3 regions of the Streptomyces sp. NPDC002888 genome follow, and region 2 is predicted to be linked to each of the others. Evidence: riboswitches for the same ligand, from Rfam matches in the RefSeq annotation. Region 2 holds a riboswitch; each other region holds the start of a gene.
What was found. A riboswitch is a leader RNA that binds a small molecule or an ion and turns the genes downstream of it on or off. The one in region 2 is predicted to bind cobalamin.
Positions count from the first base shown of each region.

Region 1: it holds a riboswitch for cobalamin, as region 2 does, so the genes downstream of both, ACFYWX_RS13770 (CbtB-domain containing protein) here and ACFYWX_RS46645 (ribonucleoside-diphosphate reductase subunit alpha) in region 2, are expected to answer to the same signal.
Region 3: it holds a riboswitch for cobalamin, as region 2 does, so the genes downstream of both, ACFYWX_RS42405 (cobalamin biosynthesis protein) here and ACFYWX_RS46645 (ribonucleoside-diphosphate reductase subunit alpha) in region 2, are expected to answer to the same signal.

Region 1 is NZ_JBIAPU010000007.1:124,999-135,351, reverse strand. It holds gene ACFYWX_RS13815 (MFS transporter) at 1-438, shown strand, start outside; gene ACFYWX_RS13810 (RpiB/LacA/LacB family sugar-phosphate isomerase) at 630-1,085, shown strand; gene ACFYWX_RS13805 (RimK family alpha-L-glutamate ligase) at 1,469-2,482, shown strand; gene ACFYWX_RS13800 (hypothetical protein) at 2,612-2,962, opposite strand; gene ACFYWX_RS13795 (DUF6479 family protein) at 3,009-3,374, opposite strand; gene ACFYWX_RS13790 (four-helix bundle copper-binding protein) at 3,500-3,874, shown strand; gene ACFYWX_RS13785 (MerR family transcriptional regulator) at 3,940-4,632, opposite strand; gene ACFYWX_RS13780 (erythromycin esterase family protein) at 4,720-5,901, shown strand; gene ACFYWX_RS13775 (histidine phosphatase family protein) at 6,009-6,587, opposite strand; cobalamin riboswitch at 6,691-6,840, shown strand; gene ACFYWX_RS13770 (CbtB-domain containing protein) at 6,882-7,103, shown strand; gene ACFYWX_RS13765 (CbtA family protein) at 7,129-7,893, shown strand; gene ACFYWX_RS13760 (acyl-CoA dehydrogenase family protein) at 8,026-9,204, shown strand; gene ACFYWX_RS13755 (hypothetical protein) at 9,273-9,500, opposite strand; gene ACFYWX_RS13750 (PucR family transcriptional regulator) at 9,694-10,353, opposite strand, start outside.
Region 2 is NZ_JBIAPU010000052.1:30,359-40,711, reverse strand. It holds gene ACFYWX_RS46645 (ribonucleoside-diphosphate reductase subunit alpha) at 1-2,165, opposite strand, end outside; cobalamin riboswitch at 2,288-2,434, opposite strand; gene ACFYWX_RS46640 (GNAT family N-acetyltransferase) at 2,470-2,976, opposite strand; gene ACFYWX_RS46635 (NACHT domain-containing protein) at 3,119-6,706, shown strand; gene mctP (monocarboxylate uptake permease MctP) at 6,829-8,457, opposite strand; gene ACFYWX_RS46625 (DUF3311 domain-containing protein) at 8,454-8,726, opposite strand; gene ACFYWX_RS46620 (GntR family transcriptional regulator) at 8,865-9,629, opposite strand; gene ACFYWX_RS46615 (extracellular solute-binding protein) at 9,996-10,353, shown strand, end outside.
Region 3 is NZ_JBIAPU010000039.1:28,590-38,942, reverse strand. It holds gene ACFYWX_RS42430 (alpha/beta hydrolase family protein) at 1-1,078, opposite strand, end outside; gene ACFYWX_RS42425 (class II aldolase/adducin family protein) at 1,318-2,049, opposite strand; gene ACFYWX_RS42420 (lysozyme) at 2,173-2,922, shown strand; gene ACFYWX_RS42415 (anion permease) at 3,066-4,301, shown strand; gene ACFYWX_RS42410 (hypothetical protein) at 4,336-4,557, shown strand; cobalamin riboswitch at 4,699-4,841, shown strand; gene ACFYWX_RS42405 (cobalamin biosynthesis protein) at 4,941-5,993, shown strand; gene ACFYWX_RS42400 (cobyric acid synthase) at 5,990-7,501, shown strand; gene cobN (cobaltochelatase subunit CobN) at 7,498-10,353, shown strand, end outside.

The DNA.
Region 1 (10,353 bases), on a different contig from region 2:
GAGGGCACCTGGCCGCCGATCCTCGGCGTGCTGATCCTCTCCACCCTGCTGACCTGTTTCGCGGCGCCGAGCGCCGCCACGCTGCCCGCGCTGTTCCCGACCGCCGTCCGGTACGCGGCCATGGGCATCGGCTTCAACTTCGCCGTCGCCGCGTTCGGCGGCACCACGCCGTTGGTCACCGAGGCGCTGATCAGCGTCACCGGGGACGACATGATGCCCGCGTACTACCTGATCCTGGCCGGCGTGATCGGCCTGGTCACGGTGCGGTTCCTGCCGGAGAGCGCCCAGGTGCCGCTCCGCGGCTCGCAGCCCATGGTCGGCTCGCAGGAGGAGCAGCGGGAACTGATCAGCACCTCCAAGGAGCTGTACCGCGTCACTCGGACGCACTCAGGGGGCCGGGAAGAGGCGTCCTCGGTTCCGGGCCGCCCGGAGCGGTGACGCCCGCGACGACGTGACGGAGCGTGGAGGAGATGCTCCGCTGGACGACGCCCGCCCTGCACCCGGGAGACCGGGCCGACGCCCCCGGTGTACTCCAACTTCCTCAGCGGCATCAGCTCACTGCCCCTGGCACTGAAGGCGGAGTGACGGGAGGCGACTGGGGCGGGCCGCGCCCGAGTAGGCTCCGAGGCATGCGTATCTCCGTCTCCTCCGACATGGACGAACCCGTGGCCCGCACCCTCGTCGAGCAGCTGCGGACCCGGGGCCACGAGGTACGCACGTACGGGGCGCTGCGCGACGGGGACGACCCGCAGTGGGCGGTGTGCTCGGAGGCCGCGGCCCGTGAGGTGGCCGCCGGGACGGCGGACCAGGCGGTGGTGTGCTGCTGGACCGGAACGGGCGCCTCGATCGCCGCCAACAAGGTGCCCGGGGTACGGGCGGCGCTCTGTACGGACGCGTACACCGCGGACGGCGCCCGCCGTTGGAACGACGCCAACGTACTGGCGCTGAGCCTGCGGCTGACCTCCGGGCCCCTGCTTGAGGAGATCCTCGACGCCTGGTTCGCCGCCGACGCCAGTGAGGACGCCGAGGACCGGGAGAACGTGGCCCGCGTGGGGCGGCTCGATCGCGTCCGAGCAGACTCCTAGATCCCGTTCGGGCGGACTCCCGACTCCCCGTCCGTGGGCTCGCCGCAGGGCGCACACATCGGGGCGAACGGCGCAGAGGCGGGAGCAGGAGACCGGCGTGCGTGCGCCCTGTTACCGGGCCCCGCCGGTCACTTACAGTGTGGCGCCCAGCCCTGTGCCGTCCGTCCGCAGGGCGGAGCCCCACCCCTTGTGCTCAACCCTCGTGGTCAACGGCCGCTCCGCCGTCGCGACCTCCCGGCGCGCCCCACCACAAGGGCGCGGCGGCCGCAGCGACGTGCCCCGAGGATCACCCGCGCGACAGGCACCAACCCCGTGAAACCGCTCGGACCGCGCAGCCGAGTGTCCGCGGTCCGAGCGCGTGTCCAGAGCCCTTGGAGGCCGCTGTGTCCCGACCGTGCATCGCCCTCATCGCCGACCCCACCTCTGCCGAAGGCTGCCGCGAGTACCTGGCCACAGCCGTCGAACTGCTCACCGGCGCACCCCCCGTCCGCATCGATGCCCGGCACTTCGCCACCGACGGATCCGGCCGCGGAGTCCGCGAAGGAGACCGCTTACGGCTGCGGGTCCCCGAGGAGGGGCTGGACCTCGTGCCCGACGTCGTCGTGGTCTACGAGATCCAGCCGCACCAACGTCAGGGACTCGCCGCCTTCCAGCAGCTCCTCGCACACCACCACGCGGTCACCCTCGCCACCGGCACGGACGCGTGGCGCACGGCGACGGAGAAGAACCTCACCGTGGAACGCTTCGCCCGGGACGGCGTCGCCCAGATGGAGACCGTCGTCCTGTCCCGGCCCGGCCCGCGCGAGGCGGAGGCCGCCTTCGACCGGCTCGGTGGGGACACCTGGGCCCGGCCCGTGATCGGCACCGGAGGCAACGACACCTTCCACGTCACCACGCCGGACCAACTCAAGGACGCCGCGGCCTTCTACGCGGAGCGCGGCAGCGACTGGCTGCTCTCCCGGGACGCGGAGAACGTCATGCCCGACGGCGCCCGCCACCAGTTCCGTGTCTTCGTTCTCGACGGCCGCGTCATCCACGCCCGGGAACACATCCAGCCCCGGACCGACATCCCGTGCAACACCTGCCAGGGCGCCACCGCCATACACCTCTCCCCGGAGGACCTGCCCGCCCGCCTCGCCGAACTCGCCGTCGCGGCCACCGCCTCCGTCGGACTGCCCTTCGCGGGCGTCGACCTCGCCGTCGAGAACGGCGGGGTCGTGTTCGAGGTCAACGTCCACCCGGCCTTCGTGGACGGCGAACTCGAACTGGAGAGGGTGGCCGTGCCGTACATCCAGGCGCACCTGGACGCCCTCACCCTCGCCCGGGGCGACCGGCCCATGGTCGCGCCCCGGACGAGGGCGCCCCTGGGCCGAGGAGGTCAGCTGTCGTCGCACTGAGGCAGGACGTACGGGCAGGACGTACGTACCGGTACCGCGACCGCGCATCCCGGCCGCCCGCCAGGCGGCGTGGACGGCCGGGATGACCTGGCCGTCCACGTACGGTGTCGTGCCGGGGATGCCCGGCCCCTACCCTCGGTCGCCCTTCGGCCTGCCCCGCTGGTCCGGGGTGCCGTGCGGCGGTGGGCTGATGGGCTGGGACGAGGTCGCGGGGGAGACGGGGGAGCCGGCCCGTCCCCGCCCCTGCTCGGGGCGCAGGGCCGCGGGGTCGCCGGAGGTCGGTTCCGCACCCGCCTGCAGCTGTTCAAGGCGGTGGGTCAGCACCGTCGTCACCGGGCGGCGGTCGGCGTGCTCGTGCTCGTACGCGAGCAGCTCCTCGACCTCCCCGGCGGTCAGCGACCGTACGCGGCTCTCCACGCCGCCGATCGGCAGATGGTCGTAGTCGGGCAGCGGCAGCATGCCGCGGCCGGAGTCGGCCATGGATCTCACTCCTCGGAAACGAGTGCGTGCGCTCGGACAGGGTCGGTCAGTGGGCTCCCAGCCCGCCCCCGCCGAAGGAACCACTGCTGCCGCGGCCCCAGCGCGGGCGGTCCTTCGAGGAGCTCGAGCGGGTCTGCATGTTGGTCAGCTCGTACGGCGTGAGCGGACGGCCGTCCTTGGAGATCTGGGGCACCTCGTCGGGTTCCCGGTTCTCCTGGACCTCATGGACGGGCCCTTCCGGGGGAAGGTGCGGCTGCTCGTCGGGTCGCGGCCTCGGCGACTCGTTGAGCTTGATGCGGTAGCCCAGCCAGAAACCCCCGGCCAGGATGGCCACGACAGTCACGGCGACCACGAAGAGCACGATGCTGAGCAGCCCACTCGCCGCGGCCAGCTGCATGGTTGCGGTACTCATACCAGCCGAATACCCCTCGAATGGGGAGTGAACCGGCCGATCCGGTTCCGTAACCGTCTGATGACCTCCGGTCCGCTCACTCGCGCGCGTGTTTGACACCGTCCGCACCGGCTACCCGCCCTTACGTGACACCGACGACATCCCAGCAGGAGCTCTTCCGGTTCCTGGAGGACCGTTTCGCGTGTGCCCAGGCGTGTACCGAGTGCGCCCGGGCGTGTGCGCTGCGCGCGAGCCTCGTGGATCCGGACGGGACCGAACAGCAGGAACTCGTACGACGCAAGGGCATCATGTGCGCGGAGGTGTGCGACGCCACCTGCCGTGTGCTGTCCGAGCAGAACCACCTGGACGAGGCGGCCATACGCGTCCAGCTGGAGTGGTGCCGGACCGTCTGCCTGGAGTCCGCGCACGTCTTCGACGGACACCCGGGCGCCGAGGAGAGCGCCGAGGCCTGCCGCGCCTGCGCCCGGGCCTGCACGGACTTCATGGCCACCCTGGTCTGACCCTTCACCCGTGAGGTCCCGGTGCCCGCCGCACAGGCGAACCGGAGCCGCGACAGAAATCGCCGTCAGGCGCTGTGCGTCCCCAGGAAGGCGTCCAGCGCGGCCGCACCCGCCAGCATCGCCAGGCCCCGTGCCGTCAGCCGGGCGCGCCACTCCCGCAGCGTCGCCTGCAGTGGCTCCGGTCCGCCCGCCGTCCGGACCTGCTCCAGCACCCGCGCGATCTGCTCCAGCCCGTGCCCGCCCCGCCGCAGCTGGTGGGCCAGCAGCACGTCGCGCACATCGGCGGAGGTGTAGACGCGGTAGCCGGTGCGCGGGTCGCGCCGGGGCACGATCAGCCCGGCTCGCTCCCACTTGCGCAACGTCGCCGGCCGGATGCCGAGCCTGTGCGCCAGCGGCCCGATGAACGTCACGCCCGGCTCCGGCTCACGCGGTGGCGCCGAGTCGCGCAGTGCCCCCTCCACGTCCTCCAGCGTGCGCCGGTCGCCGGCCAGCTGCGCGTGGCTCTCGTCGATCAGCCGCAGGGCCTCCTCGACCGTGCCGCCGTTCACGGCCCGCATGATCGCCCCCGCGGTCGCATGGCCGTGCGCGGGGACCAACGCCAGGAACGCCCGCAGCGCCGCCGTATGGCGCGGAGCGTAGACCCGGTAGCCGTGCGCCGTGCGCTCGGCCGGCGGCAGGATCCCCGCGTCCTCGTAGTTGCGCACCGCCTGTGTGGACAGGCCGTGCTCGCGCGCCAGATCGATGGGCCGCAACCGCATTTTGAAGGTACGTCCTCGTCAACTACAGGAAATAGCGCCAGAGTTCTCAAAAGTTTACACCGAAGGTTCAACGATAGCGTTGAAGGCATGACGACCTCGATCCGGGATGCAGCCCGTCCCTTCACCGGCGACGCCCTCACCGTGCTCCTGTCACCCACCACCCGCCTGCTCGGCCTCGGCGAGCCCACCCACGGCGTCGAAGCCTTCCCCGAGCTGCGCAACGAGCTCTTCCGCCACCTCGTCGAGCACGAGGGCTACCGATCGATCGCCATCGAGAGCGACTGCCTGTCGGCCCTGGCCGCCGACGCGTACGTCGCCGGCGGCATCGCAACCCTCGACGACGCGATGAGCCGCGGCTTCAGCCACGGCCTCGGCGCCTCACCCGCCAACCGCGAGCTCCTGCGCTGGATGCGCGCCCACAACGAGCAGCGCCCCCCGTACGAGCGGCTCCGCTTCTACGGCTTCGACGGCCCCCTGGAGATGACCGGCGCCGCAAGTCCCCGGCCGGCCCTGACCGCGCTGCACGACTACCTCTCCGCCCACCTCGACCTCGCCCGGAGCCGGGAGTCCCTCGACGAGCTGTGCGGCCCCGACGAGCGCTGGACCGACCCGGCCGCCCTCATGGACCCCACCCGGTCGGTCGGCCGCACCCCCGAGGCCAGGGAGCTGCGCCTGATCACCGACGACCTGCGCACGCTGCTCACCTCTTACGCCCCGCACCTGACGGCCGTCACCTCCACCGACGAGCTGTGGCGCGCCGACCTGCACGCCCGCACCGCCGCAGGGCTCCTGCGCTACCACGCCGGCCTGGCCGACACCGCGCCCACGCGCCTCAGGGAGATCACGTGCCTGCGCGAGGTGATGATGGCCGACAACCTCGACGCCATCGTCCGCCGTGAGGCCCGTCGCGGCCCCACCCTCGCCTTCGCCCACAATGGCCACCTGCAGCGCGACAAGAGCCAGATGCAGTTCGCCGGCCCGCTCCAGTGGTGGAGCGCGGGCGCCGTCATCGGCAGCCGCCTCGGCGACCAGTACGCCTTCGCCGCCACCACCTTCGGCACCCGCGGCTCCGACGTCCCCCCTCCCGACACCCTCGAAGGGCTCCTGTCCTCCCTTCCCCACGCCCGCGCCGTCATCGATCCCGGCCACCTCGCCAGGGTCCTCGACCAGAAGCCCACGCCCCGCGTCCCGGCCGACCACACGTACGCCGCCCTCGACCCGGCCACCACCGACCGGATCGACGCCATCGTCTTCGTCAAGGACATCTGAGCCACTCATGGCGGCGGCGCGAGCGCACAGGCATCGGTGTCCAGACCGGATCCCGGCCGATGCCGCCCACCGCAACACCGCCGCCCGGCAAGGCAGTCTGCTGCTGGTCAGTGCTCCGTCCCGCCGAGGGGGCGTCCGACCGTGACGTTCCAGCGTCCCGATCTGCCGCTGAGCTCGACGGCCGTCAGTGGTGACACGTCGGCGCGCCACAATGCCTGGTCCGGCGCGCCGAGGGCGCGGACGACCGCGGCGCGGGACACCTCCGGCTCGACCACGGCCACGGTCCGTCCCGGTGTACGGGCGGCCGTTTCCAGCCAGGCGGCCACGCGGTCGCACAGCGCCCGCACCGACTCCCCGCCGTGCGGGGCGGCCCCGGGGTCCGCCAGCCATTCGGCGAGGGCCGCGGGTTCGGCCGCGCCGACCTCCGCCAGCGTCGCCCCGCGCCAGCGGCCCGCGTCCAGTCCCGCGAGCTCCGGCGCGGCCACGGCGTCGAGCCCGAGCGCCCCGGCCGTCTCACGGCAGCGCACGGTGGGGGAGGACCAGGCCGCCTCCCGGGCCGGCAGCGTGCTTGCGGCCGCCCGGGCCCGGCGCAACCCCGCCGGGTCGAGGGGGCAGCCGTCGTCGAAGCGGGCCTCCCGCAGCGCCGCGCTGATCGCCGGTGAGATCAACATCACTCGGCTCGTCATACGTCCATTCCTGCCACTCGCGCCCTCAACGCCCTTCTGGAATCAGCGACTTGACGGGCTGACAGCCCCGTCCGGGCGCGCGCGGCCGATCCGTGCGCCCTTGGCCGATTCCCTCCCTCGCGGTACCGTCACGTCGAAATCGACGACGGTATGTGGAAGCCGGTGGAATTCCGGCACGGTCGCGCCACTGTATGTCGGGCACGCACCTCGAGTGCGGGCCGGGCGAGTCAGACCCGCGTCCGTCGTCCTGTGCACCACCGATACGGGACGCGAGTTCCCCCAGGAGGTCCTGCCATGGCGCAGTCCGCCGTCCAGCCCACCGCTGCCCCCGCTGCCGTACCCGAGAAGCTGCCGATCGGCGCGATCGTCCCCTGGGCGGTCTTCTTCGGCATCCTGATGCTGGTCCTGCTCTACTTCGTCGGCGCCGAACAGGGCGCCACCTCCGTGATGTCCGGAGAGGACGTCCACGAGTGGGTGCACGACGCGCGCCACCTGCTCGGCTTCCCCTGCCACTGACGGCCGGGGAAGGACGTACCAGCCCATGAACTCCACCACTGTCCGCACCCTCCTGGTGCGGGGCATGCTCGCGGGACTCACCGCGGGCCTGCTCGCCCTCGTCGTCGCCTACTTCCTGGGGGAGTCGCGCGTCGACGCGGCCATCGCCTTCGAGGAGGCGCACGCCCACCACCACGGGGGAGGTGCCGAACCCGTCAGCCGGACGATGCAGTCCACCGCCGGCCTGTCCACCGGTGTCCTCGTCTACGGCGTCGCGTTCGGCGGCATCGCCGCCCTCGCGTACTGCTTCGCACTCGGCCGGATCGGCCGCTTCGGGCCGCGCGCGAGCGCGCTGCTCCTGGCGATGGCCGGCCTGGTCGCCGTGTATGTCGTGCCGTTCCTGAAGTACCCCGCCAACCCGCCCGCCGTCGGCGACCCCGACACGATCGGACAGCGCACGACCCTCTACTTCCTGATGGTGGTGCTGAGCGTCCTGCTCGCCGTCGCCACCGTGATCCTGGGCCGGCGCCTCGCGCCACGCCTGGGCAACTGGAACGCGACCCTCGTCGCGGGCGCGTTCTTCGTCCTGGCCGTCGGGCTGGCGTACGCCTTCCTGCCGTCCTTCAACGAGGTCCCCGAGCACTTCCCGGCCACCCTGCTCTGGCAGTTCCGCCTGGCGGCGCTCGCCGTGCAGGCCACCCTGTGGACCGCCTTCGGGCTGGTCTTCGGGCTGCTGGCGGAACGGGTGCTCGCACCACGGACCGTGGCGCGGGAGGTCGCCGCGGCGCGGCCGACTCCCGTGGCACCGTGACCGGTTCCCGATGAAAGAGGCCCCCGGCTCCCGAGCCGGGGGCCTCTTCACGTCTCCCCGCCATTCCCAATTACTGGAACACGTTCTACCGTGTGCGCCGTCAGGACCGGCCCAGGGGAGCCAGGAGGCGCCGTGCATCTCGACCACACGCCCGAGCAGCAGCGGCTGCGCAGCGAACTGCGCGCCTACTTCGCCGAGTTGGTACCCGATAACGCCTACACCCGGCACGCCGACCCGGCCGCCCAGAAACGCTTCTACCGCCAGACCATCCGGCGGCTCGGCACGGACGGCTGGCTCGGCGTGGGCTGGCCCACGGAGTACGGCGGTCGCGGCCTCACCGCGATGGAACAGTTCATCTTCTTCGACGAGGCCGCCCAGGCGGGCGTCCCGCTGCCGCTGATGGCGCTCAACACCGTCGGCCCGACGATCATGCGGTACGGCACCGAGGAGCAGAAGGCGCACTTCCTGCCGAAGATCCTCTCCGGCGAGATCGACTTCGCGATCGGCTACAGCGAGCCCGGCGCGGGCACCGACCTGGCCTCCCTCAGGACACGCGCGGTGCGCGAGGGTGAGGAGTACGTCGTCAACGGCCAGAAGATCTGGACCACCAACGGCGACACCGCCGACTGGGTGTGGCTCGCCGTGCGCACCGACCCCGAGGCCCCGCCGCACAAGGGCATCACCATGCTCCTCGTCCCGACCACCGACCCCGGCTACTCCTGCACCCTCATCAACACCCTCGCCGGTCACGACACCACGGCCAGCTACTACGAGAACATCCGCGTCCCCGTCTCCCGTCGCGTCGGCGCGGAGAACCAGGGCTGGCGGCTGATCACCAACCAGCTCAACCACGAGCGCGTCACCCTCGCCGCCCACGGCACCATGGCCATCCGCTCCCTGCACGACGTGCAGCGCTGGGCCATGGAGACCAAGCTCGCCGACGGCCGCCGCGTCGTCGACCTGCCCTGGGTCCGCCGCCTCCTGGCCCGCACCCACACCCGCCTCGACGCCCTCAAGCTCCTCAACTGGCAGATGGTGACGACCGTCCAGAACGGCACCCTCACCCCGCAGGACGCCTCCGCCGTCAAGGTCTACGGCTCCGAGGCGCGCCGGGACGCCTACGCGGCACTCCTGGAGATCGTCGCCGCGCCGGGCGCGCTGCGGGAGGGTTCGGCGGGCGCGGTGCTCCGCGGCGAACTGGAGCGCGGCTACCGCTCGGCGGTCATCTTCACCTTCGGCGGCGGGAACAACGAGATCCAGCGCGAGATCATCTCGTGGATCGGTCTGGGGATGCCGCGGGTACGGCGTTAGCCTGCTTGTGACGAGGATTTTTAGTTGGCACAAAAGAGGGATAGTTGGCACCAAGATCACGGTCGTTCTCAGAGGTGACGGCGCATCACCTCGATGCACGTGGCTCGGGCCGCGTTCGATCGGTCCCGGGGGTACGGGGTTCCGAGGTTCATGCCGCTGTCGGTGTCGATCGGATGCTGCTGCCAGGCGAGGCTCATTTGCGCGCCGGCTTCCGCTCGCGCCGTGGCCACGAGGGTCGCGTAGGGGGCCGCGACGGTTGTGGCCTCGATCTGGAGCCATGCCTGGTGGAAGGCCATTCGTGCCCAAGGTTCGAGTTTTACGGCGCGGAGGAACCGCTCGGAGCAGGACACTTGCGGTGTGTGCGGCAGGCCATCGCCTTCGAGCCGCTGTCGGCGGTCTGCGTGATGCCTGACGAGCCAATTCGGCGGAGTGCAGCCTGCTCCTCACGGCGATGGGGACAGCGGAGCCGGCCCCATCGCCGTGGGCGCCTCAACCCGGTCCGCCCAGCATGATCTTCCACACCCGCGTCGCGACCTGCAGGTTGAGGCGGTCCTCCACGTTCGTGAGGTCATGGCCGCTGATCTCACGGATGCGCTGGAGCCGGTAGCGCAGCGTGCTGCGGTGGATCGCGAGGGATTCGGCGGTCTCGGCGTAGTTGCCGCCGCAGTCGAAGTACCGGGACAGGGTCTCCACGAGCGCCGTACGGTGCCGACCGTCGTAGTCGACGAGGGGTCCGAGCCATTCCCGGACGAACGCCTCCAGCTCCTGGTATTCGTTTCCAGGCCCCAGGATGCGGTAGAGGCCCAGATCGTCGAAGAACGTCGTGCCGTATCGCCTTCGGGACCGGCGGCGTACCTCCAGGGCGCGCAGTGCTTCCTGGTAGCGGCCGGGGATACCGTCCGGGGTGTCGCAGCGGGCGCTCACCCCGATCGTCCCGTCAAGCGTTCCGGTCTCCCGGGCGAGCGTCTCGTACAAGGCGTGGTCGTGGGGTCTGCCCTCGGCGACCAGGACCACGTGGTCGGAACGCCGAGTCACCAGCGACGGCATGCCCACGGCCGAAGCCGCGCGGCCCACGGTCCGCGCGAAAGCGTCGTCCGCGGCCCGGTTCCTCCACTGCACGACGACCACGTACTGCATGCGGTGCAGGTC
Region 2 (10,353 bases):
CCGATGGTCGGCGTCTCCAGGAAGAGGTTCAGGGACTGCGCCTGGTCCAGGTACGGGGTCCGGGCGGCGGCCATGTCGATCAGGCCGCGCTGCGGGATCTCCCACGCCGTGCGGTACAGGGCCCGGACGTCCTCGGGGATCCAGGCGAAGTCCTGCACCGAGCCGTTGGCGTCGCGCAGCGCCTCACGGGTACGGGCGTCCCACACGCCCAGCTCCTTGAGGTCCTTCACCAGGTAGGAGTTGACCTGGAGGAACTCGCCGGAGAGCGTCTCGCGCTTGAACAGGTTGGACACCTGCGGCTCGATGCACTCGTACACACCTGCGATCGACGCGATGGTGGCGGTGGGCGCGATCGCGAGGAGCAGCGAGTTGCGCATACCGGTGGTCGCGATCCGCTCGCGCAGCGCCGCCCAGCGCTCCGGCCAGGTGAACTCGGCGCCGTAGTGGTCGGGGTGCAGGACACCCTTGGCCGTACGGGTCTTCTCCCAGGCCGGCAGCGGGCCGCTGCGCTCGGCGAGGTCGGCGGAGGTCTCGTACGCGGCGAGCATGATGCGCTCGGCGATCCGCGTGGAGAGCTGCCTGGCCTCGGGGGAGTCGAAGGGCAGACGCAGCTTGAAGAAGACGTCCTGGAGGCCCATCGCGCCCAGGCCCACCGGACGCCACTTGGCGTTGGAGCGGCCCGCCTGCTCGGTCGGGTAGAAGTTGATGTCGACGACACGGTCGAGGAAGGTGACGGCGGTGCGGACGGTGTCGTCCAGCCGCTCCCAGTCGATGTCATCGCCCGCCACGAACGCGCCGAGGTTCACCGACCCCAGGTTGCAGACCGCCGTCTCCCCGTCGTCCGTGACCTCCAGGATCTCCGTGCAGAGGTTGGAGGAGTGGATGACGTGACCCGGCTCGGCGGTCTGGTTGGCGGTGCGGTTGGCGGCGTCCTTGAAGGTCATCCAGCCGTTGCCGGTCTGCGCGAGGGTGCGCATCATCCGGCCGTACAGCTCACGGGCGGGGATGGTCTTCTTCGCGAGCCCGTTCGCCTCCGCCCTGCGGTACGCGGCGTCGAACTCCTCGCCCCACAGGTCGACCAGCTCGGGCACGTCGGCGGGGGAGAACAGCGACCACTGCCCGTCGGCGTTCACGCGGCGCATGAACTCGTCCGGCACCCAGTGCGCGAGGTTCAGGTTGTGCGTACGGCGGGCGTCCTCGCCCGTGTTGTCGCGCAGCTCCAGGAACTCCTCGATGTCGGAGTGCCAGGTCTCCAGGTAGACCGCGGCCGCGCCCTTGCGCCGGCCGCCCTGGTTCACGGCGGCGACGGAGGCGTCGAGGGTCTTGAGGAACGGGACGATGCCGTTGGAGTGCCCGTTGGTGCCACGGATCAGCGAACCCCGGGAGCGGATGCGGGAGTACGACAGGCCGATGCCGCCGGCGTGCTTCGACAGGCGGGCCACCTGGTGGTAGCGGTCGTAGATGGAGTCCAGCTCGTCCTTCGGGGAGTCGAGGAGGTAGCAGGACGACATCTGGGGGTGGCGGGTGCCGGAGTTGAACAGCGTGGGGGAGGAGGGGAGGTAGTCGAGGCGGCTCATGAGCCCGTAGAGCGCGGCGACTTCGTCGACGGACCTCACGGTGTCGTCCTCCGCGAGGCCCGCGGCGACGCGCAGCATGAAGTGCTGCGGGGTCTCCACCACCTTGCGGGTGAGGGGGTGCCGCAGGAGGTAGCGGCTGTGCAGGGTGCGCAGGCCGAAGTAGCCGAAGCGGTCGTCGGCGCCGGTGTCGACGAGGGCGTCGAGCCGCTCGGCGTGCACGCGCACGAACTCCGCGGTGCGGTCGGCGATGAGGCCTTCGCGGTGGCCGACGGCCACGGACTCGGTGAAGCACGTGACGCCCTGCGAGGCGGCCTCGGCGCGGATGCCGATGGTCAGCAGACGGGCGGCCAGCCGGGAGTAGACGGGGTCCTCGGAGATGAGGCCGGCGGCCGCCTCCGTGGCCAGCTCGCGCAGCTCCGTCTCGTCCGCCCGCGCGGACCGGCCCCGCAACGCGGCGGTGGCGACCCGGCCCGGGTCGGCGTCGGGCAGGTCGGCGGTCAGCTCGGTCAGGGTCCGCAGCAGTGCGGCACCGGGACCGTCGTACTCCAGCTCGGTCGCTGAAGCCGGTTCGGCTGGCGCGATGGTCACGTGGGGCTCTCCCTCGCTCGGCACGGGGCCTGGCGGAGGGCAGGGGGCAGCACACGAGCGCACGCGGCGTCGCGTCCACCGACCCACTCCACGAGGCCCGGACGTCGGGCACCCGGACCGGACGGGCCGGGCGCGCTGTCGACAGGTCCTCGGACTGACGCTCATACGCGGGCATACGCGCATGAGTACACCGTTGCGGGACAGTTCCGGATTCGCACCGGATTCCCCTGTGGCGACAGCGAGCACGAGCATACATCTTGTGCCGGGCTACGGTGACACCCCCAGATGTTGTGTTGCCGTGGTTTCACAGCGTCAACTCATAGGTGAGGAGAGTGATGTCGTCGAGGTGCGGGATCGGGTTCCAGTCGCGCCCCGGGGTGCGGGTGAAGCCGAGGCGTTCGTAGATGCGGTGGGCGGTGTGCATGGTGGCCTGGGTGGAGAGGACCATGCCGGTGCAGCCCTCGACGGCGCGTGCCCGCTCGACGCAGGCCCGTACGAGGGCCTCGCCGACACCACGCCCACGCGCGGTGTGCGCGACCGCGAGCATCCGTATCTCGGCCTCTCCGGGCCGGGCGATGTCGGCCATGGGACCGCCCTGAGGCACGAAGGTGACTCCGCCGAGCACCTGGCCCCGCTCCACCGCGACCAGCACCTCGGCGGCCGCGGCCCGCTTGCCGACGTCTCTCAACTCGCCGAGGTACTCATCGCTCTCCCCGAAGTCGAGAAGGTCGTCCTGAAGGTAGGCCTGGGCGGTGATCTCGCCGACGGTGTCGTACTCGTCGGGTTTCGCTTGCCGGATGAGGATGTCCACGGGGGTGAGTGTGGCCCAGCGACGCGACACCGTGCGCCCGAATTCCGGGTTGCGGCGTGTGTGGGGAGTGCTTCCATGGAAGTAGGTGCCGGCGCCCACGGAGCCCTCCGTCCCGAGAACGCTCTCGGAGGGAGTACGCACGATGACGAGTGTCGTCCGTCGCCCGCGCGGCCGGGAACGGGAGCGCAACGCGTCGATGGCAACGCTGGACCTGAGGCGGGCGGGCAGCCGGGTGCGGGGCGTCCTCGTCGGCCGCCGGCACGCCCTGACGATCCGTCTGGATGCCCGGCGCGGCGCCACCCAGCCCAAGAAGTGGCGGAGATGGTTCTCCTACGCCAACGCGACCAGGTTCGTCTGGGGCATCGCCGTGCTCGCACTCCTGGCCTGGTGCGGGGAGGGCCTGTACATCCTGAGCACCGGCGAGTCGACCGGCTTCGAGGACCTCCGCAAGAACGGGGGGTTCGACGCCTTCCTCCGTTTCGTCGGCCCCGTACTGACCGCTTCGATCGCCGCTGCCCTCTTCCTGTTCTGCTGGTACGGCTGGACCAAGCGGCGTTACCTCGGGGACGCGCGCAGCAGACCCGGTCGGCTGGTACTCACCGCCGGCCAGGACACGGACGACATCGTCGGCCGCGACGTGGTCGCCGAAGTCATCGCCGAACGGCTGCGGGACCGCGACACCCGCCGGCCCTATCTGCTCGTCGGCGGCGTCGGTGTGGGGAAGACCGCCGTCCTCGTGCGGCTCACCGAACTGCTGGCCCGGCAGCGCGCGGTGCCCGTGCCGATCCGGCTGAGGGACGCGGTCAGCGAGGCCGACCTGAACTTTGAGCGGATGGCCAAGCGGCGCTTCGCCGAGGAGACGCCCCAGGGGACCCTGGCGCGGACCAAGATTGAGCGGGTCTGGCAGCAACTGCTCGCCGACGACAAACCGGTCGTCATCGCCGACGGCCTGGAAGAGGCGCTCCTCGACGACAGTCTCCAGCAGAACCGGGACAACATCATCCGCCGCGCCATCGAGCGCGCCCACAAGGAGAAGCTGCCTCTGGTCATCGCCTCGCGGCCGCACAGTCCCCTCGAGAACACCGCCGCCGCGATCGTGGAGCTGGAGCCGTTGAGCGAGGAGGAGGCGCTGCACTTCGTCGAGGAACGCGCATCGGGCAGAGACGAGCAGTATCTGGACGGCGTCGTGGAGACAGCGGAGGTCACCGAATCGCCCATCTACCTGCAGATCGTGCGCGAGCTGCACCGCAACGGCCTCCTGCGTCGCGACGACTTGAAGCCCTTGGACATCTCCGGCCGGGACCGCAGCGCGCTGCGGCTGCAACTGCTGGAGAGGTGGGAACGCAAGATGTGCGAGGGCCGACTTCGGCAGGACGTCGCGCTGAACCGGCAGGAGCGCCGCGACACCGTCGAAGTGGTGTCCGCCCTGGCCTGCATCGGCCTGCTCAAGGACACCCTGGAGGTCGGCTTCGCCGAGTTGCTCGGCGATGACGTGCATCCCGGTCCGCTACAGCGCGCGCGGACCCGGGCAGAGCACCTGTGGACCAGCGCGCGGGGCTTCGACCAGTACGGCAAGCGCGGCAACGTCTTCTCCGAGTGGCATCGGGAGCGGATCTGGGACACGCTCTGCGCCAGGCTCGGCGACGAGGAGGGCAGGCGGCTGAAGGAGGGGAGCAGGGAGCAGTGCCAGGCCGTCCTCGCCCGTTTCGCGGCCAACGCGAACAAGCTCAGGCTGCTGGAAGGCCTCGAGCGGAAGGTCCGCTTCCCCCACAGCATCGTCCAGGCGTACTTCGGCTTCCACGTCCTGGACGAAATGGGCGAGCGGGGCGCCGGAGAGCTGGTCGACCAGGCGCTGCAACCGCCCGGCCCCGGCCGTGAGTTGCTCGTCGCCCTGGTGTTCCTGTCCCGCCGCTGGGCGACAAAGCCCGCGACCCGGGGAGGCGGTGTCCGGGCCGAGGCGAAGAAGGAGATCAAGGAACTGGTGCGGCAGGCACCCGTGTACGGGCGCACCCTGACCCACCGGCTCATCACCGCCGCGAGCCGCCGCACGGACGACCCGAAGGTCCTGGACCTCTACGCGGCGGCACTGGAGGTCGAGAGCGTGGAGGAGACTCCGGGACGGCTCAAGGACATCGTCGGCGCGGTGTACGACTGCTGGTCCGGCATCAAAGGAGACCGGCGCACCCTCGACGACGCGAAGCTGGCGCTGATCAAGCAGCTCGGCGCGGCGCTGCGGAGGGTCTCCGACAGAATCGACGACACCATGGGGCTGTACTGGCAGCTCTTCACCCTCGGTGAGGAAGAACCCTCCTACGCCGTAAGCCTGGCCGCCGCCCAGGAGTGCGGCGCCGGAGGCAGCGCCGCGTTCGCCGTGATACGCGAGAAGTTCCGTCTCGACAACGACCCCGTGCAGGAGTACAACGACGCGGTCACCGACCTGAAGGCTACGAAGAGGGCGCGGTACGTGGCCTGGGCCGCGAGGGCGGCGACGGCGCCATGGACGAACGCCGGTGCGCCCTCCGGGGCCCCGTCGTCCAACCATATCCAAGGGGAGCAGGACGAGCTGCGCGAACTCAACGAGGAGTACCGCAGCGGCCGGGTTCGCCTGCTGAGGAACTTCGTGATGCGGGCCTGGATCCTCCCCATGCTGCTGGGCTCCGTCGACGAGGCCCACCGCGACGAGGCCCAGGAACGCCTCGCCAAGTGGCTGCGCCACCTCGACCCGGCCCACACAGGTGGCGCCCCCGACCTGCCGCTCGCCCTGGAAGCCGCGTTGGCCAAGGGCTTCAAGTACGCGGCCAACCGGCGCAGAAGTCACCCGCACACGGACCAGGGCAGCCGTGCCGACCTGATCCGGCAGGCGGACACGTTCCTGCAGCGGTCCCGGTGCTGGTATGCGCAGCTCAGCCTGCTTCAGGCGCTGTGCCTGTGGGAGCTCCCGGACCCCGTCGGCCCTCCTGGGCAGGGCGACGGCGAGGTATCGAGCCGGCCGTCCAGGAGGATCGGCGGGACGACCGCCGTGGACACCGTCAAGCGCTGGCTGCGGACGGCGGGTACGGTCAACAGAGCGCCCGGTCCGCCCGGCGAGAACGGCGACTCGCCCCGGCGGCTGCATCCCTTCGTCAGTGAGGCGGGAGCCCTGGTGGCCCTCGCCCTGGAGACCGGGCAACCCGAGCGCTTCCTCTGGATCGACGAGAAGGGCGTCGCCGACAACATCGGTTCCCGTGTCGGTCAGGCCGACGGATCCCGTCAGCACAACTTGTGGATCCCGCCATCGGTCGGCTGGAGCACGCTGGACGGGCGCGCTCAGCGCCTCGTCGCCGATGTGCTGGTCATGCTGAACCTCGTCGAACGGGACGGGAACCCTGACGGGGTCGAGGAACGGATGGCCCGTGTGGAGCGGCCGGGCATGTCCCTCCCGCCGTGCATCTGTACGAACCGGGAGAAGCTGGACCCCGGTTCGCCGGCCGGTACCGCCGTCCCGCCCCCACCGGGTTCGAACTGTGAGCCTGGCTGCAGGTTCAAGCTCTGCCCGTACCCGCCTCGCGGCAGTGTGCCCCGGGACGAGATCCGCGAGCCGTTCTGCCGGCAGCAACAGGCGCTGCTGCCCGGACGGGTGCGGCGGTGCTTTCCCAGGGGGCTGCGGAGGAAGACGCCGCACTGGGTGAGTATGCGGGTGCGGGAGCTGGACAGGTTCTGGGACGCGATGGCTCGGCGTACGCGGTCGTGAGCGCGAGAGCGGGCCGCCGTTGGTCTTGCTGTCGGCGGCCCGCTGCGGGTTGTGTGTGGCTGGTCGCGCCCACGCGGCGGGGCCGCAGATCGATGCGGCCCCGCGCCCCTTCGGGGCGGGTTTCAGTGAGCGGAGCCGGCAGTTGCCGGCGGAAGCTCCACCTGGACGCCCGCGTCGCCCGCGTCTGCCGTGTAGTCCTCCGGCTTGGTCTCGTCGATGCCCTCGGGGGCCTTGAGGGCCTTCAGGACGAAGGTGAGCACCACCGTGACGACGACGTTCAGTACGAACGCCGTCAGGCCGATGTAGCCGATCTCGCCGATGCCGGGGATCTCCTTGGCCGAGCCGCCGAAGTGCTTCTGGGTCGGTGAGGCGACGCCGTACGCGGCGACCGTGCCGTAGACCATGCCGACGGCCCAGCCGGCGAGGAGGGCCCAGCGGTGGAACCAGCGGGTGAACAGGCCGCCGACGAGGGCCGGGAAGGTCTGGAGGATCCAGATGCCGCCGAGGAGCTGGAAGTTGATGGCGACGGTCTTGTCCATGGTGAGGACGAAGACCAGGGCGCCGACCTTCACCAGGAGCGAGACGAGCTTGGAGACGCGGGTCTCCTCCTTCGGCGTCGCGTCGGGCTTGATGAAGTCCTTGTAGATGTTGCGGGTGAAGAGGTTCGCCGCCGCGATGGACATGATGGCCGCGGGGACCAGGGCGCCGATGCCGATCGCGGCGAACGCCACGCCCGCGAACCAGGCCGGGAACATGTTCTCGAACAGCTGCGGGATGGCCAGCTGACCGTTGGTCACCTTGACGCCGGCCGCGATGGCCATGAAGCCCAGCAGGGCGAGCAGGCCCAGCATCAGCGAGTACAGCGGCAGGATCGTGGTGTTGCGGCGGATCACGTCACGGCTGCGCGAGGACAGCGTCGCCGTGATCGAGTGCGGATACATGAACAGGGCGAGCGCCGAGCCCAGCGCCAGCGTGGCGTACGTCCACTGGCCCGCCTCGGCCGGTGCCAGGGCGCCGCGCGGCTTGCCGGTCGCCGGGTTGGTCTGGCTGAACGCGTCGCCCGCCTTGGCGAAGATGTCGTCGAAGCCGCCGAGCTTGATCGGGATGTAGATGATCGCCACCGCGATGACGATGTAGATCAGCGCGTCCTTCACGAACGCGATCAGCGCGGGGGCGCGCAGGCCCGAGGAGTAGGTGTACGCCGCCAGCACACCGAACGCGATCAGCAGCGGGAGGTCCTTGACGAACCAGTTGGTGTTCTCGCCGCCGCCGACGCCCATCACGTCCAGCACCGCCTGGATGCCGACCAGTTGGAGCGCGATGTACGGCATCGTCGCGAGGATGCCGGTCAGTGCCACCGCGAGGGACAGGCCCTTCGAGCCCCAGCGGCCGCGCACGAAGTCCGACGTCGTCACGTACCCGTGCTTGTGGGAGACCGACCACAGGCGGGGCAGGAACGTGAAGATCAGCGGGTACACGAGGATCGTGTAGGGCACCGCGAAGAAGCCGGCCGCGCCCGCCGCGTAGATCGCCGCCGGCACGGCGACGAAGGTGTACGCCGTGTACAGGTCGCCGCCGAGCAGGAACCAGGTGATCCAGGTGCCGAACGACCGTCCGCCCAGGCCCCATTCGTCGAGGCTGTGCTCGTTCTCGGCCTTGCGCCAGCGCGCGGCCAGGAAGCCGATGACCGTGACGGCCAGGAAGAAGAAGATGAAGACGCCGAGCGCGACGCCGTTCACGCCGTCGTTCACTTCGACGCACCCCCGTCCGAGGAACCCGCGGCACGGGCACGCTGGTCACGCTGCCACAGCGTGTACGCGAGCATGGTCAGCGCCGTGGAGAGAAACACCCACAGCATCTGGTACCAGTAGAAGAACGGAATGCCGATGAAGGTGGGGTCTGTCTTGGCGTACGAGCCCACCCACAGCATCGCCACGAAGGGCGCGACGAGACAGAGGGCGATGACGACGCGCACGGGCGTCACCACCGGCCCTCGGCTCACTTCCGGGGCTTCTGACATTGTGACTCCGTCCCCTCACCGATCACCTGTGTAATGCGCAGGAAATCTAGGTGACGGTGTCACGACAGCGGAAGCCCCCGTCCGCATATCGGTCCGCAAATGTTGTCGATGAGCTGCGGCGACGGGGGATCGGTGCGCCTACTCCGTGGGCCGCTTGAGCCGCGCCACGAACTTGTAGCGGTCGCCCCGGTACACCGACCGCACCCACTCCACCGGCTGTCCCTCCTTGTCAAGCGAGTGCCGGGAGAGCATCAGCATCGGCAGGCCCACATCCGTGCCGAGCAGGCCGGCCTCGCGCGGTGTGGCCAGGGAGGTCTCGATGGTCTCCTCGGCCTCCGCGAGGTGGACGTCGTACACCTCCGCCAACGCCGTGTAGAGAGACGTGTACTTGACCAGTGACCTGCGCAGCGCCGGGAAACGCTTGGCGGACAGGTGGGTGGTCTCTATGGCCATGGGCTCGGCGTTGGCCATGCGCAGCCGCTCGATGCGCAGGACGCGCCCGCCCGCGGTGATGTCGAGGAGGTCGGCGAGGGTGTCGTCGGCCGTGACGTAGCCGATGTCGAGGAGCTGCGAGGTGGGTTCCAGGCCCTGGGCGCGCATGTCCTCGGTGTACGAGGTGAGTTGCAGCGCCTGCGAGACCTTCGGCTTGGCGACGAACGTGCCCTTGCCCTGGATGCGTTCCAGTCGGCCCTCGACGACCAGCTCCTGCAGCGCCTGGCGGACGGTGGTGCGGGAGGTGTCGAACTCGGCCGCCAGTGTCCGCTCGGGCGGGACCGGCGTACCGGGCGCCTGGGTCTCCGTCATGTCGAGCAGGTGCTTCTTCAGGCGGTAGTACTTGGGCACGCGCGCGGTACGGACGGTCGTCCCACCCTCGTTCTCCGCACTGCTGACGTCGGTGGTCATGGCCTGCCTTCCCGGCTCCGGGTGCCGAAATGGCCGACACGCCGTCGGCCGCGGCTCACATCGTGGCACGTATGCGGCGGCACTGCCCCGCTGCTTGCCTGATCTCTTCTGTATACCGTCGCAGCCTCCTCTGGTCTAGTCCACCAGGCAAGTGGTCTACCGGCCTCGCACCTCCGGGGTCGATGTTTTCGACGGTTTCTTACTTAAAGGTTCCTGCATATGTAGGTCCCATAACGGCTGGTCGGAGTGTGTTCGGCCACCCTTGACAGGCCTATTGGTCTGAGCCAAGCTCTGCGCACTGGTCTACACCATTGGTCCAGGTCCCGGCCCGTGGGCGGGGGGTGTGGCATCCCTGAGGAGGGTGGCGTGAAGCGCAAGCTGATAGCCGCGATCGGTATCGCGGGCATGATGGTCTCCATCGCGGCGTGCGGGGACGACAAGGGCAGCGGGGGCTCGGACAACGGCGCGGACGCCAAGGAGCTGACCGTCTGGCTCACCGTCGACGCCCAGAACAACTGGCCGGACCTGGTGAAGGCCGCCGACGCGGCGGTGCAGAAGAAGCACCCCGGCGTCAAGATCAACCACGAGTACTACGGCTGGCCGGACAAGAACGCCAAGCTCGACGCGGTCCTCGCCACCGACAAGGCCCCCGACGTCGTCGAGATGGGCAACAGCGAGATGCTCAGCTACATGGTCAAGGGCGCCTTCGCCCCCGTCGACCCCG
Region 3 (10,353 bases), on a different contig from region 2:
GGTCGGCGTTCCACATGGCGCCGTGGGGGGCCTGCGGGACCGTGTGGAGGGCCACCAGGCCGGGGCGGCGGGCGGCGAGGCGGCGGGAGGTGTTCCAGGGGGCGATCGTGTCGTCGGGGCCGTGGAGGATCAGCGTGGGGACCCGGAGCCGGTCGGGGTCGGCGGCCTCGGCGATGCGGCGGCCGTCCAGCCCGGTGCGGCCCTGCGCGGCCCGGACGGCCAGCGGGAGCAGCGCGCTCGGTGTCCGGCGTGCGGCGGCGAGCGCCCGTACCGTGGCCTCCCAGTCGAGGACCGGGGAGTCGAGGACCAGCCCCGACACGCGCTCGCTCAGCCCGGAGTGCGCGGCGGCGCGCAGCGCCATGGTGGCGCCGGTGGACCAGCCGTGCAGGACGACGCGCTGGGCGCCGTACCGCACCGCGTACCGGATCGCCGCGTCCACGTCGCGCCACTCGGTCTCGCCGAAGTGGTGGAGGCCGTCCGGGGAGCGGGGCGCGCCGAGGTCGCCGCGGTAGGCGAGGGCGAGCACCGGGAAGCGGTGGCGGTGCAGGAACTCCATGACGTTCATCGTGTGTTCGCGGGTGGCGCCCAGGCCGTGCACCGCGATCACCCAGGTGTCGCGGGCGCCGGGCACGAACCAGGCCGGCAGTGCGCCGAGCTCCCCGGGGACGTCGACGTCGGCGTGGTCCAGGCCGAGGGCGGCGCTCGGGTTGCCGATGTGCACGTTGGGGGTGAACCACACCGCGTCGCCCGGGTTCAGGGTGCCGTGGGTGACGCGTTCCAGGCGGCGTACGACGGTGTCGGCGGGGTGCGGGGTGGTGTCGAGGACGGCGCCGACGACCGCGTGGGAGCCGTCGCCGGCGAGGCCGTAGGTGCCGGGGCGCTGGGAGGCCAGGGCGCGGGTGAGGGTGATGCGGCCCGCCGCTGTGCCGTGCACGGTGAGCCGGGGTTCGGTGGGCAGCGGCCTGCCCGGTGTCGGCCGGAGCGCCGCGTCGCTCGCGAACCGGCCCGCGGCGACGCCGGCCGCGCCGACGGCGAGGACTGCGGTGACGGCGGCGGCCGTCGCTTTGACAGTGGGCACGGCTCCAGTGTCCCGGCGGGCCCCGCCCCCGGCCAGCGGTGCGGCGGCTCGGAGTGACGCGAGGGATGGTGCGGGGCGAGAGGCCGGGCGTGGTGCGGGGCGTGCTGCGGAGAGCGCTGCGGGGAGTACCCCGGAGAGGCGACGGCGCACGGCGACGAGAAGGCTCACCCCATTGCCGTACCCCGGTCGGCGCAGAGCAGGCTCATGCCGTCATCCCGGTGCCCGGCCTCGCCGCTCCCTCACCCTCTTTGCCCGTATCCCCGCAGCCGCTCCCCCGCCTCCGCCACCTGTTCCTCCGACAGCAGGCTCGGGGTCAGGCCGGGTACCGATGACGCGGTGAGCCACAGGCGGCACATCCACTCGAGTTGGGCCGTGCGGTCGTAGGCCTGATCCAGGGTGGTGCCGTAGGTGATCGTGCCGTGGTTCTGGAGGAGGCAGCCGGAACGGTCGGTGAGAGCGTCCCGAACGTTCTCGGCCAACTCGTCGGTGCCGTAGGTCGCGTATCGGGCGACGCGGACGGGGCCGCCGAGGGCGCCGGTCATGTAGTGGACGGAGGGGAGTTCGGTCACGAGCGTGGAGACGGCGGTGGCGTGCACGGCGTGGGTGTGGACGACGGCGCGGGCGTCGGTGGTGCGGTACACCGCGAGGTGCATGGGCAGTTCGCTGGTCGGCACCAGCGTGCCGTGGACCTGCCGCCCGTCGAGGTCGACGCCGGTCACGTCGTCCGGCGTCAGGCGGTCGTACGGCACGCCCGAGGGCGTCACGAGGACGGTGTCGCCGACGCGCACCGACACGTTGCCCGAGGTCCCGACGACCAGGCCGTCGGCGACGGTCCGCCGGGCGGTGGCGACGAGCGCCTGCCAGGCCGTCGCCTCCTCGTCGGTCACCCGCCTCCCTCGCGGCTCCCGCGCCTCCCGCTCGCGCCCCCGTGCATCCCGTTCACCCCGTCGGTCCCTCGGCTGCTCGGCCATGCGGCGATCTTGCCAGGGGGCGGCCCCAGTGCGCCCGGGATTGGCCGGAGATCGACGTGGTTTCGTGGATCTTCGCGTAGCCTTCGGGGGATTTGTCTGCACGTCGCCATTCCGGGGGGAAACATGGCCCGTGACCGCAAACCGTCCCGTCTCCGTGTCCGCGTGCTCGCGGCGCACGTGACGGCGCTCGCCATCGGGTGCACCGCGCTCATCGAGATACCGGCGTCGGCGGCGGCCCTGCCGCGGGGACACGACGTCTCGTCCCACCAGAGGAACGTGGACTGGCAGCGGGCGAAGGCCGAGGGCGCCCGGTTCGTCTACATCAAGGCGACCGAGTCCACGGACTACCGCAACCCGCACTTCGACCAGCAGTACAACGGCTCGCGCGACGCGGGCCTGATGCGCGGCGCGTACCACTTCGCGGTGCCGGACAAGTCGTCGGGCAGGGCACAGGCGGCGCATTTCGTGCGCAACGGCGGCGGCTGGACCGCGGACGGCTGGACGCTGCCGCCCGCGCTCGACATCGAATACAACCCGTACGACAAGAAGCACAAGTGCTACGGCCTGAGCGCGGCGAGGATGGTCGGCTGGATCGCGTCGTTCAGTGCCGAGATGAAGCGGCTCACCGGCCGCCGCCCGGTGATCTACACGACCACCCACTGGTGGAACACCTGCACCGGCGGCAGCCGCGCCTTCGCCTCCAACCACGCCCTGTGGATCGCCCGTCACGACTCCGCCGACGCCGGGGCGCTGCCCGCCGGCTGGTCGTTGTGGACCTTCTGGCAGTACGACAACGGCGGCACCCTGCCGGGTGACCAGAATCTCTTCAACGGCACCGGAAGCGGACTGAGGAAGCTCGCCCGCGGCTCCTAGTCGCACGGCGTGCGGGCCGCCGTTCCGGAGCGGAGCGGCGGCCCTCCTTTTGTGACACTTCAGCGCCCGTCCTAGTTCATCTTCCGTTCATCCAGGTTGCCTACGGTCGTCCAGCCAATGACTTCGAACGATTGCCTGGGTAAATGGAAAGCTTCTCGCTGATCCTCGCGATTGTGGTCGTAACCGCACTCGCGTTCGATTTCACGAACGGTTTCCACGACACCGCCAACGCGATGGCCACAACCATCTCGACCGGTGCACTCAAGCCCAAGGTCGCGGTGGCCATGTCCGCCGTGCTCAACCTTGTAGGCGCCTTTCTCTCGGTGGAGGTCGCCAACACGATCTCCAAGGGTCTCGTCGACGAGACCGGCATCCGTCCCGAGGTCATCTTCGCCGCGTTGGTCGGCGCGATCCTCTGGAACCTGCTGACCTGGCTGGTGGGCCTGCCCTCCAGTTCCTCGCACGCCCTCATGGGCGGTCTGATCGGCGCCACCATCGCCTCGGCGGGCGTCGGCGCGGTCCACAGCGACGTACTCGTCACCAAGGTCCTGATCCCGGCGATCGCGGCCCCGCTGGTCGCGGGCATCGCCGCGCTGCTCGCCACCCGCCTGTCCTACACCCTCGGCAAGAAGGCCGACGGCAAGGCCGCCGAGAAGGGCTACCGCGCGGGCCAGATCGCCTCCGCCGGCCTGGTCTCCCTCGCGCACGGCACGAACGACGCCCAGAAGACGATGGGCATCATCACCCTCGCCCTGGTCGCCGGCGGCGCCGTCGCCCCCGACTCCGACCCGCCCACCTGGGTCATCCTCTCCGCGGGCCTCGCCATCGCGCTCGGCACCTACCTCGGCGGCTGGCGCATCATCCGCACCATGGGCAAGGGCCTGACCGACCTCCAGCCGCAGCAGGGCTTCGCCGCCCAGACCAGCGCCGCGACGGTCATCCTGGCCTCCTCCCACCTCGGCTTCTCCCTCTCCACCACCCACTCGGTCTCCGGCTCGGTGATGGGCGCGGGCCTGGGCCGCAAGGGCGGCGTCGTCCGCTGGTCGACCGCCACCCGCATGTTCGTCGCCTGGGGCCTCACGCTCCCGGCCGCGGCCCTGGTCGGCGCGCTCGCCGAGTACGTGACCGGCTTCGGCACCTGGGGCACGGCCGTCGTCGCCGTCTTCCTCATCGCCTCCAGCGCCGCGATCTGGAAGATCTCGCGCCGCGAGGTCGTCGACCACAGCAACGTCAACGACGCCGAGGAGCCGCCCGGCGTGGTGACCACCGCGATCGCCGCGGTGACCCCGCCGCCCGCGGGCACGATGGCCGAGGACCTGTCGGCGACCATCCCGGCCCCCGCGGCCGAGTCCGCCCCGTCGGCCACCACCACCGTCTGAGCCGCAGCCGGCCAGGTACGAAGGAAGAGACAGCATGAAGATCGACTGGGCGGCTCTCGGCTCCGTCTTCGGGGTCAGCCTCGTGGTCACCGTGGCCCTCGTGGCCCTGTTCACCCTCGGCATCGTCGGCCTCTCCCGCCGCGAGCGGGCCGCGGCCCAGGGCGGCTCCGCCGCTCTCGCGGTCACCGGCGCGTACGCGTGCTTCGCGGCGTGCGCGGCGGCGGTGGCGTACGGGATCTCCCTGATCATCGTCTGATCGGCACCTGATCGGTCTGATCGGCGTCTGATCGGCGACACACGCGCACCACGTGGGGTGCGGGACGGAAGACCGTCCCGCACCCCACTTGTGTGTGGGGTTCTGCACACTCTCCCGTCGCAGGTCAACAGCAAGTTGACGGCTCTTCCGGGGCCGTGGTGGACTGCCGGAGCCATGTACGGCGGCAGAAGAGGAAGCCGGTGCGAATCCGGCGCGGTCCCGCCACTGTCACCGGGGTAGAAAGCCCCGGGAGCCAGGAACTCTCACCGCCGGTCTCGTCGAACCAGGGCGTGGACACCCTGAGTGAGGACATATCGCCATGCTCGGCTGCCGATTGAGGTCCAGCACCAGGTCGTTTCCCGACCCCACGGTCGGCTGAGCCGATGGGTGCCGATCGCGTCTTCGCGTACGGCGCCGCCGCCGGCCTCCTCGGTGACCTGCTCCTCGGCGATCCGCGCCGCGGACACCCGGTCGCCGCGTTCGGCCGGGCCGCGGGTGCCGTCGAGCGGGCGCTGTGGCGCGACCACCGGGGGTGGGGCGCGCTGCACACCGCCGTCTGCGCGGGCGGGGCCGTCGGCCTCGGCGCCGCCGCGGCGCGTTGCGTACGGTCCTCCCCCGCCGCCTCCTTCGCCCTGACCGCGGCCGCCACCTGGGCCGTCGTCGGCGGAACCTCCCTCGGCCGGGAGGCCCGGACCATCGGGCGCGCACTCGAAGCGGGGGACGTCGACGGGGCGCGGGAGCGGCTGCCGCATCTGTGCGGGCGGGACCCGCAGGCCCTCGACGCGGACGGGATCGCCCGGGCGGTGGTGGAGTCCGTCGCGGAGAACACGTCGGACGCGGTGGTGGGGGCGCTGGTGTGGGGCGGGATCGCGGGAGTGCCGGGGCTGCTCGGGTTTCGGGCCGTCAACACGCTTGACGCGATGGTCGGGCACAAGTCGGCTCGTCATCGGCGGTACGGGTGGGCGTCCGCGCGGCTCGACGATGTCGTGGGGTGGCCGGGGGCGCGGGTGACTGCGGTGCTCGCCACCGTGGCCGGAGGGGACGCCCGAGGGGCCGTACGGGCCTGGCGTACTGATGCGGCCAAGCATCCGAGTCCGAACGCCGGGCCTGTGGAGGCGTCGTTCGCGGGGGCGCTCGGGGTGCGGCTGGGGGGGACGTTGTCGTACGGGGGGCGTGTTGAGCATCGGCCTGTGCTGAACGGGGAGGGGCGTGCGGTGGAGGTTTCGGACATTGAGCGGGCTGTTCGGTTGTCTCGGCGGGTGAGTTGGCTGGCGCTGGGGGTGAGTGCGGCCGGTTCGCTACTGCGGGGGCGGGTGGCACGGCGCCCGGCGCTGTCGGCTGTGCCCACCCTCCCCCACTCTCGGCTTCGCTCGAGCGGGGGGACCCCCATCGCCCTGCGGAACGACTGCCCACAGCGGTTGGGAGGTCGCGCATGACCGGACGTGGGCTGTTGGTCGCCGGTACTACCTCCGATGCCGGGAAGAGTGTCGTCACCGCCGGGATCTGTCGGTGGCTGGTGCGGCAGGGGGTCAAGGTCGCGCCGTTCAAGGCGCAGAACATGTCGCTCAACTCGTTCGTGACGCGGGAGGGTGCCGAGATCGGGCGGGCGCAGGCCATGCAGGCGCAGGCCTGTCGGGTGGAGCCGACCGCGCTGATGAATCCGGTGCTGCTCAAGCCGGGCGGGGAGCAGAGCAGTCAGGTCGTGCTGCTCGGGAAGCCCGTGGGTGAGATGGGCGCGCGTGGCTATCACGGTGGGCGGCAGCAGAAGCTGCTCGGGACCGTGTTGGACTGTCTCGCCGAGTTGCGGGGCACGTATGACGCGGTGATCTGTGAGGGGGCCGGCAGTCCCGCCGAGATCAACTTGCGGCGGACCGACATCGTGAACATGGGGATCGCCCGCAACGCGCGGCTCCCCGTGCTCGTCGTCGGCGACATCGACCGCGGGGGTGTGTTCGCCTCCTTCTTCGGGACCGTCGCCCTGCTGTCGCCCGAGGACCAGGAGTGGGTCGCCGGGTTCCTCGTGAACAAGTTCCGGGGGGACGTCTCGCTGCTGGAGCCGGGCCTCGACATGCTGCACGGGCTCACCGGACGGCACACGTACGGCGTCCTGCCCTTCCGGCACGGCCTCGGCATCGACGAGGAGGACGGGCTGCGGGTCTCGCTGCGGGGCACGGTGCGGGAATCGAACGTCGCGCCGCCCGTCGGTGCGGACGTGCTGCGCGTCGCCGTCTGCGCGATCCCCCTCATGTCCAACTTCACCGACGTGGACGCGCTGGCCGCCGAGCCGGGTGTCGTCGTGCGGTTCGTGGACCGGCCGGAGGAGCTGGTCGACGCCGATCTGGTCGTGATCCCGGGGACCCGGGGGACCGTCAAGGCGCTGGAGTGGCTGCGGGAGAGGGGGCTCGCGCAGGCCATCGCCCGCAGGGCCGCCGAGCACAGGCCGGTCCTCGGTGTCTGCGGCGGCTTCCAGATCCTCGGTGAGCACATCGAGGACGAGGTCGAGAGCCGGCGCGGGCACGTCGAGGGTCTCGGGATCCTGCCCGTGCGGGTGCGGTTCGCCCGCGAGAAGACCCTCACCCGGCCGGTGGGGGAAGCCCTCGGCGAGCGGGTCGAGGGGTACGAGATCCATCACGGGGTCGCCGAGATCGCAGGCGGAGAGCCCTTCTTGGACGGCTGCCGGGTCGGCCAGACCTGGGGCACGCACTGGCACGGCTCGCTGGAGTCGGACGGTTTCCGGCGGGCCTTCCTGCGCGAGGTGGCGGCCGCCGCGGGCCGTCGCTTCGTGCCCGCCCCCGACACGTCGTTCGCCGCGCTGCGCGAGGAGCAGCTCGACCGGCTCGGCGACCTGATCGAACTGCACGCGGACACGGACGCGCTGTGGCGGCTCATCGAGTCCGGCGCGCCGCAAGGACTGCCCTTCATTCCACCGGGAGCGCCCGCATGAGCACTGTGTTGTTGTTGTCGACCGCCGACACCGATCTGTTGGCGGCTCGGGCCGCCTCCGGTGCCACCTACCGGATCGGCAACCCGACCCGGGTGGACGTGGCGCAGGAGTTGCCCGGCCTCGTCGCGGGCGCGGACATCGCCGTCGTACGCCTCCTCGGCGGCAAGCGTGCCTGGGAGGACGGGCTCGCCGCGCTGAAGGCGTCCGGCATCCCGACCGTGCTGCTGGGTGGCGAGGCCGTTCCGGACGCGGAGTTGATGGCCGAGTCGTCCGTCCCGGCCGGTGTCGTGGCGGAGGCGCTGCGCTACCTCGTCGAGGGCGGGCCCGCCAACCTCACGGAGCTGGCGCGGTTCCTGTCCGACACCGTGCTGCTGACCGGCGAGGGTTTCGTCGAACCGCAGAAGATGCCGGAGTACGGAGTTCACGGCGAGCGTGCCTTCGTGGACGGCCGTCCGACCGTCGGTGTGCTCTTCTACCGGGCTCATGAACTCAGCGGCAACACCGCCTTCGTGGACACCCTGTGCGACGCGATCGAGGCTCGGGGCGCCAACGCCCTCCCCGTGTTCTGCGGTTCGCTGCGGGGTGCCGACGCCGGTCTCTTCACGATCCTCGACACGGCCGACGCCCTCGTCGCCACCGTCCTCGCCGCCGGCGGCACGCACGCCTCGCAGGCCTCCGCGGGCGGCGACGAGGAGTCGTGGGACATCGGGGCGCTGGCCGACCTCGACATCCCCGTGCTTCAGGGCCTTTGCCTCACGTCGTCGAAGCAGGCCTGGGACGAGTCCGACGCCGCCCTCTCCCCCATGGACGCGGCGATGCAGGTCGCGATCCCCGAGTTCGACGGACGCCTCATCACCGTCCCGTTCTCGTTCAAGGAGCAGGGCCCCGACGACGTGCCCGTGTACGTCGCCGACCCCGAGCGGGCGGCGCGGGTCGCCGGGATCGCCGTACGGCACGCGCGGCTCAAGCACACGGCGAACGCGGAGAAGAAGATCGCGCTCGTCTTCACCGCCTACCCCACCAAGCACTCGCGGGTCGGCAACGCGGTCGGGCTCGACACGCCCGCTTCGGCGGTTCGGGTGCTGGACGCCCTCAGGGAAGCCGGCTACTCGCTCACCGAGTACCCCGACAACGGCGACGAGCTGATCCACCGGCTCATCGAGGCCGGCGGCCACGACGTGGAGTGGCTGACGGAGGAGCAGCTGGCCTCCGCGCCCGCGCGGGTGCCGCTCGCCGACTACCGGGCGTGGTTCGACAAGCTCGACCCCGAGCTGCGCAACGGGATGCTTCAGGCGTGGGGCGAGCCGCCGGGCGGTCTGTACGTGGACGGGGACGAGATCGTGCTGGCCTCCCTCCAGTTCGGGAACGTCGTCGTGATGATCCAGCCGCCGCGCGGCTTCGGGGAGAACCCGATCGCGATCTACCACGACCCCGACATGCCCCCGTCGCACCACTACATGGCCGCCTACCGCTGGCTGGAGAACAGTTTCGGCGCCGACGCGATCGTCCACATGGGCAAGCACGGCACGATGGAGTGGCTGCCGGGCAAGGGGCTGGGGCTGAGCGGGGGGTGCGCGCCGGACGCCGTCCTCGGCGACCTGCCGCTGATCTACCCGTTCATCGTCAACGACCCCGGTGAGGGCACACAGGCCAAGCGGCGCGGACACGCCACGGTCGTCGACCACCTGGTGCCGCCGATGGCGCGGGCCGACACCTACGGCGACCTGGCCAAGCTGGAGCAGCTCCTCGACGAGTACGCGCTCGTCTCCGACCTGGACCCGACGAAGGCCCCGGCCGTCCGCGCGCAGATCTGGACGCTGGTGAAGGCGGCCGAGCTCCACAACGACCTGCACGTGGACGAGCAGCCCGGCGACGACGACTTCGACGAGTTCGTCATGCACATCGACGGCTACCTGTGCGAGATCAAGGACGTGCAGATCCGGGACGGGCTGCACATCCTCGGCGGCGGTCCGGTCGGCGAACCGCGCGTCAACCTGGTGCTGGCCGTGCTGCGCGCCTCGCAGGTGTGGGGCGGCAAGGCGAACGCGCTGCCGGGTCTGCGGGCGTCGCTCGCCGCACACTTCGGGCTGGTGGAGAAGGAGCTGCTGGCCGAGCCGGGTGCGCCGGTGAAGCTGCCGGTGGAGCTGACGGACCTGGTCGAGGGCCCGTCCCGTACGGCGGCCGACGCGATCGACCTGCTGGAGCAGCTGTGCCGGCGGATGGCGGAGGGCATGGAGGCCCGGGCGTGGGACGTGACGGCGGTCCCCGCCCTCGTCCGTGAGGTGGCCGCCGCCGAACTCCCGGACGCCGTCGCGGTGTTGGAGTTCGCCTGCACCGAGGTCGTGCCCCGGCTGGAGAAGACCACCGACGAGATCGGGCACATCCTGCACGCCCTCGACGGCGGTTACGTCCCGGCGGGTCCGTCCGGTTCGCCGACGCGCGGTCTGGTCAACGTGCTCCCGACCGGGCGCAACTTCTACTCCGTCGACCCCAAGGCGATCCCCTCCCGGCTGAGCTGGGAGGTCGGGCAGTCCCTCGCGGACTCGCTGGTGCAGCGCTACCTCCAGGACACCGGCGAGTACCCGAAGTCCGTCGGCCTGACGGTCTGGGGTACGTCCGCCATGCGCACCCAGGGCGACGACATCGCCGAGATCCTGGCGTTGCTGGGCTGCCGTCCGGTGTGGGACGACGCGTCGAGGCGCGTGACCGGCTTCGAGGTGGTGGGCCTGGAGGAGCTGGGCCGGCCGCGCATCGACGTCACGGTGCGTATCTCCGGGTTCTTCCGGGACGCCTTCCCGCACGTCGTCGGGCTGATCGACGACGCGGTGCGGGCGGTGGCCGAGCTGGACGAG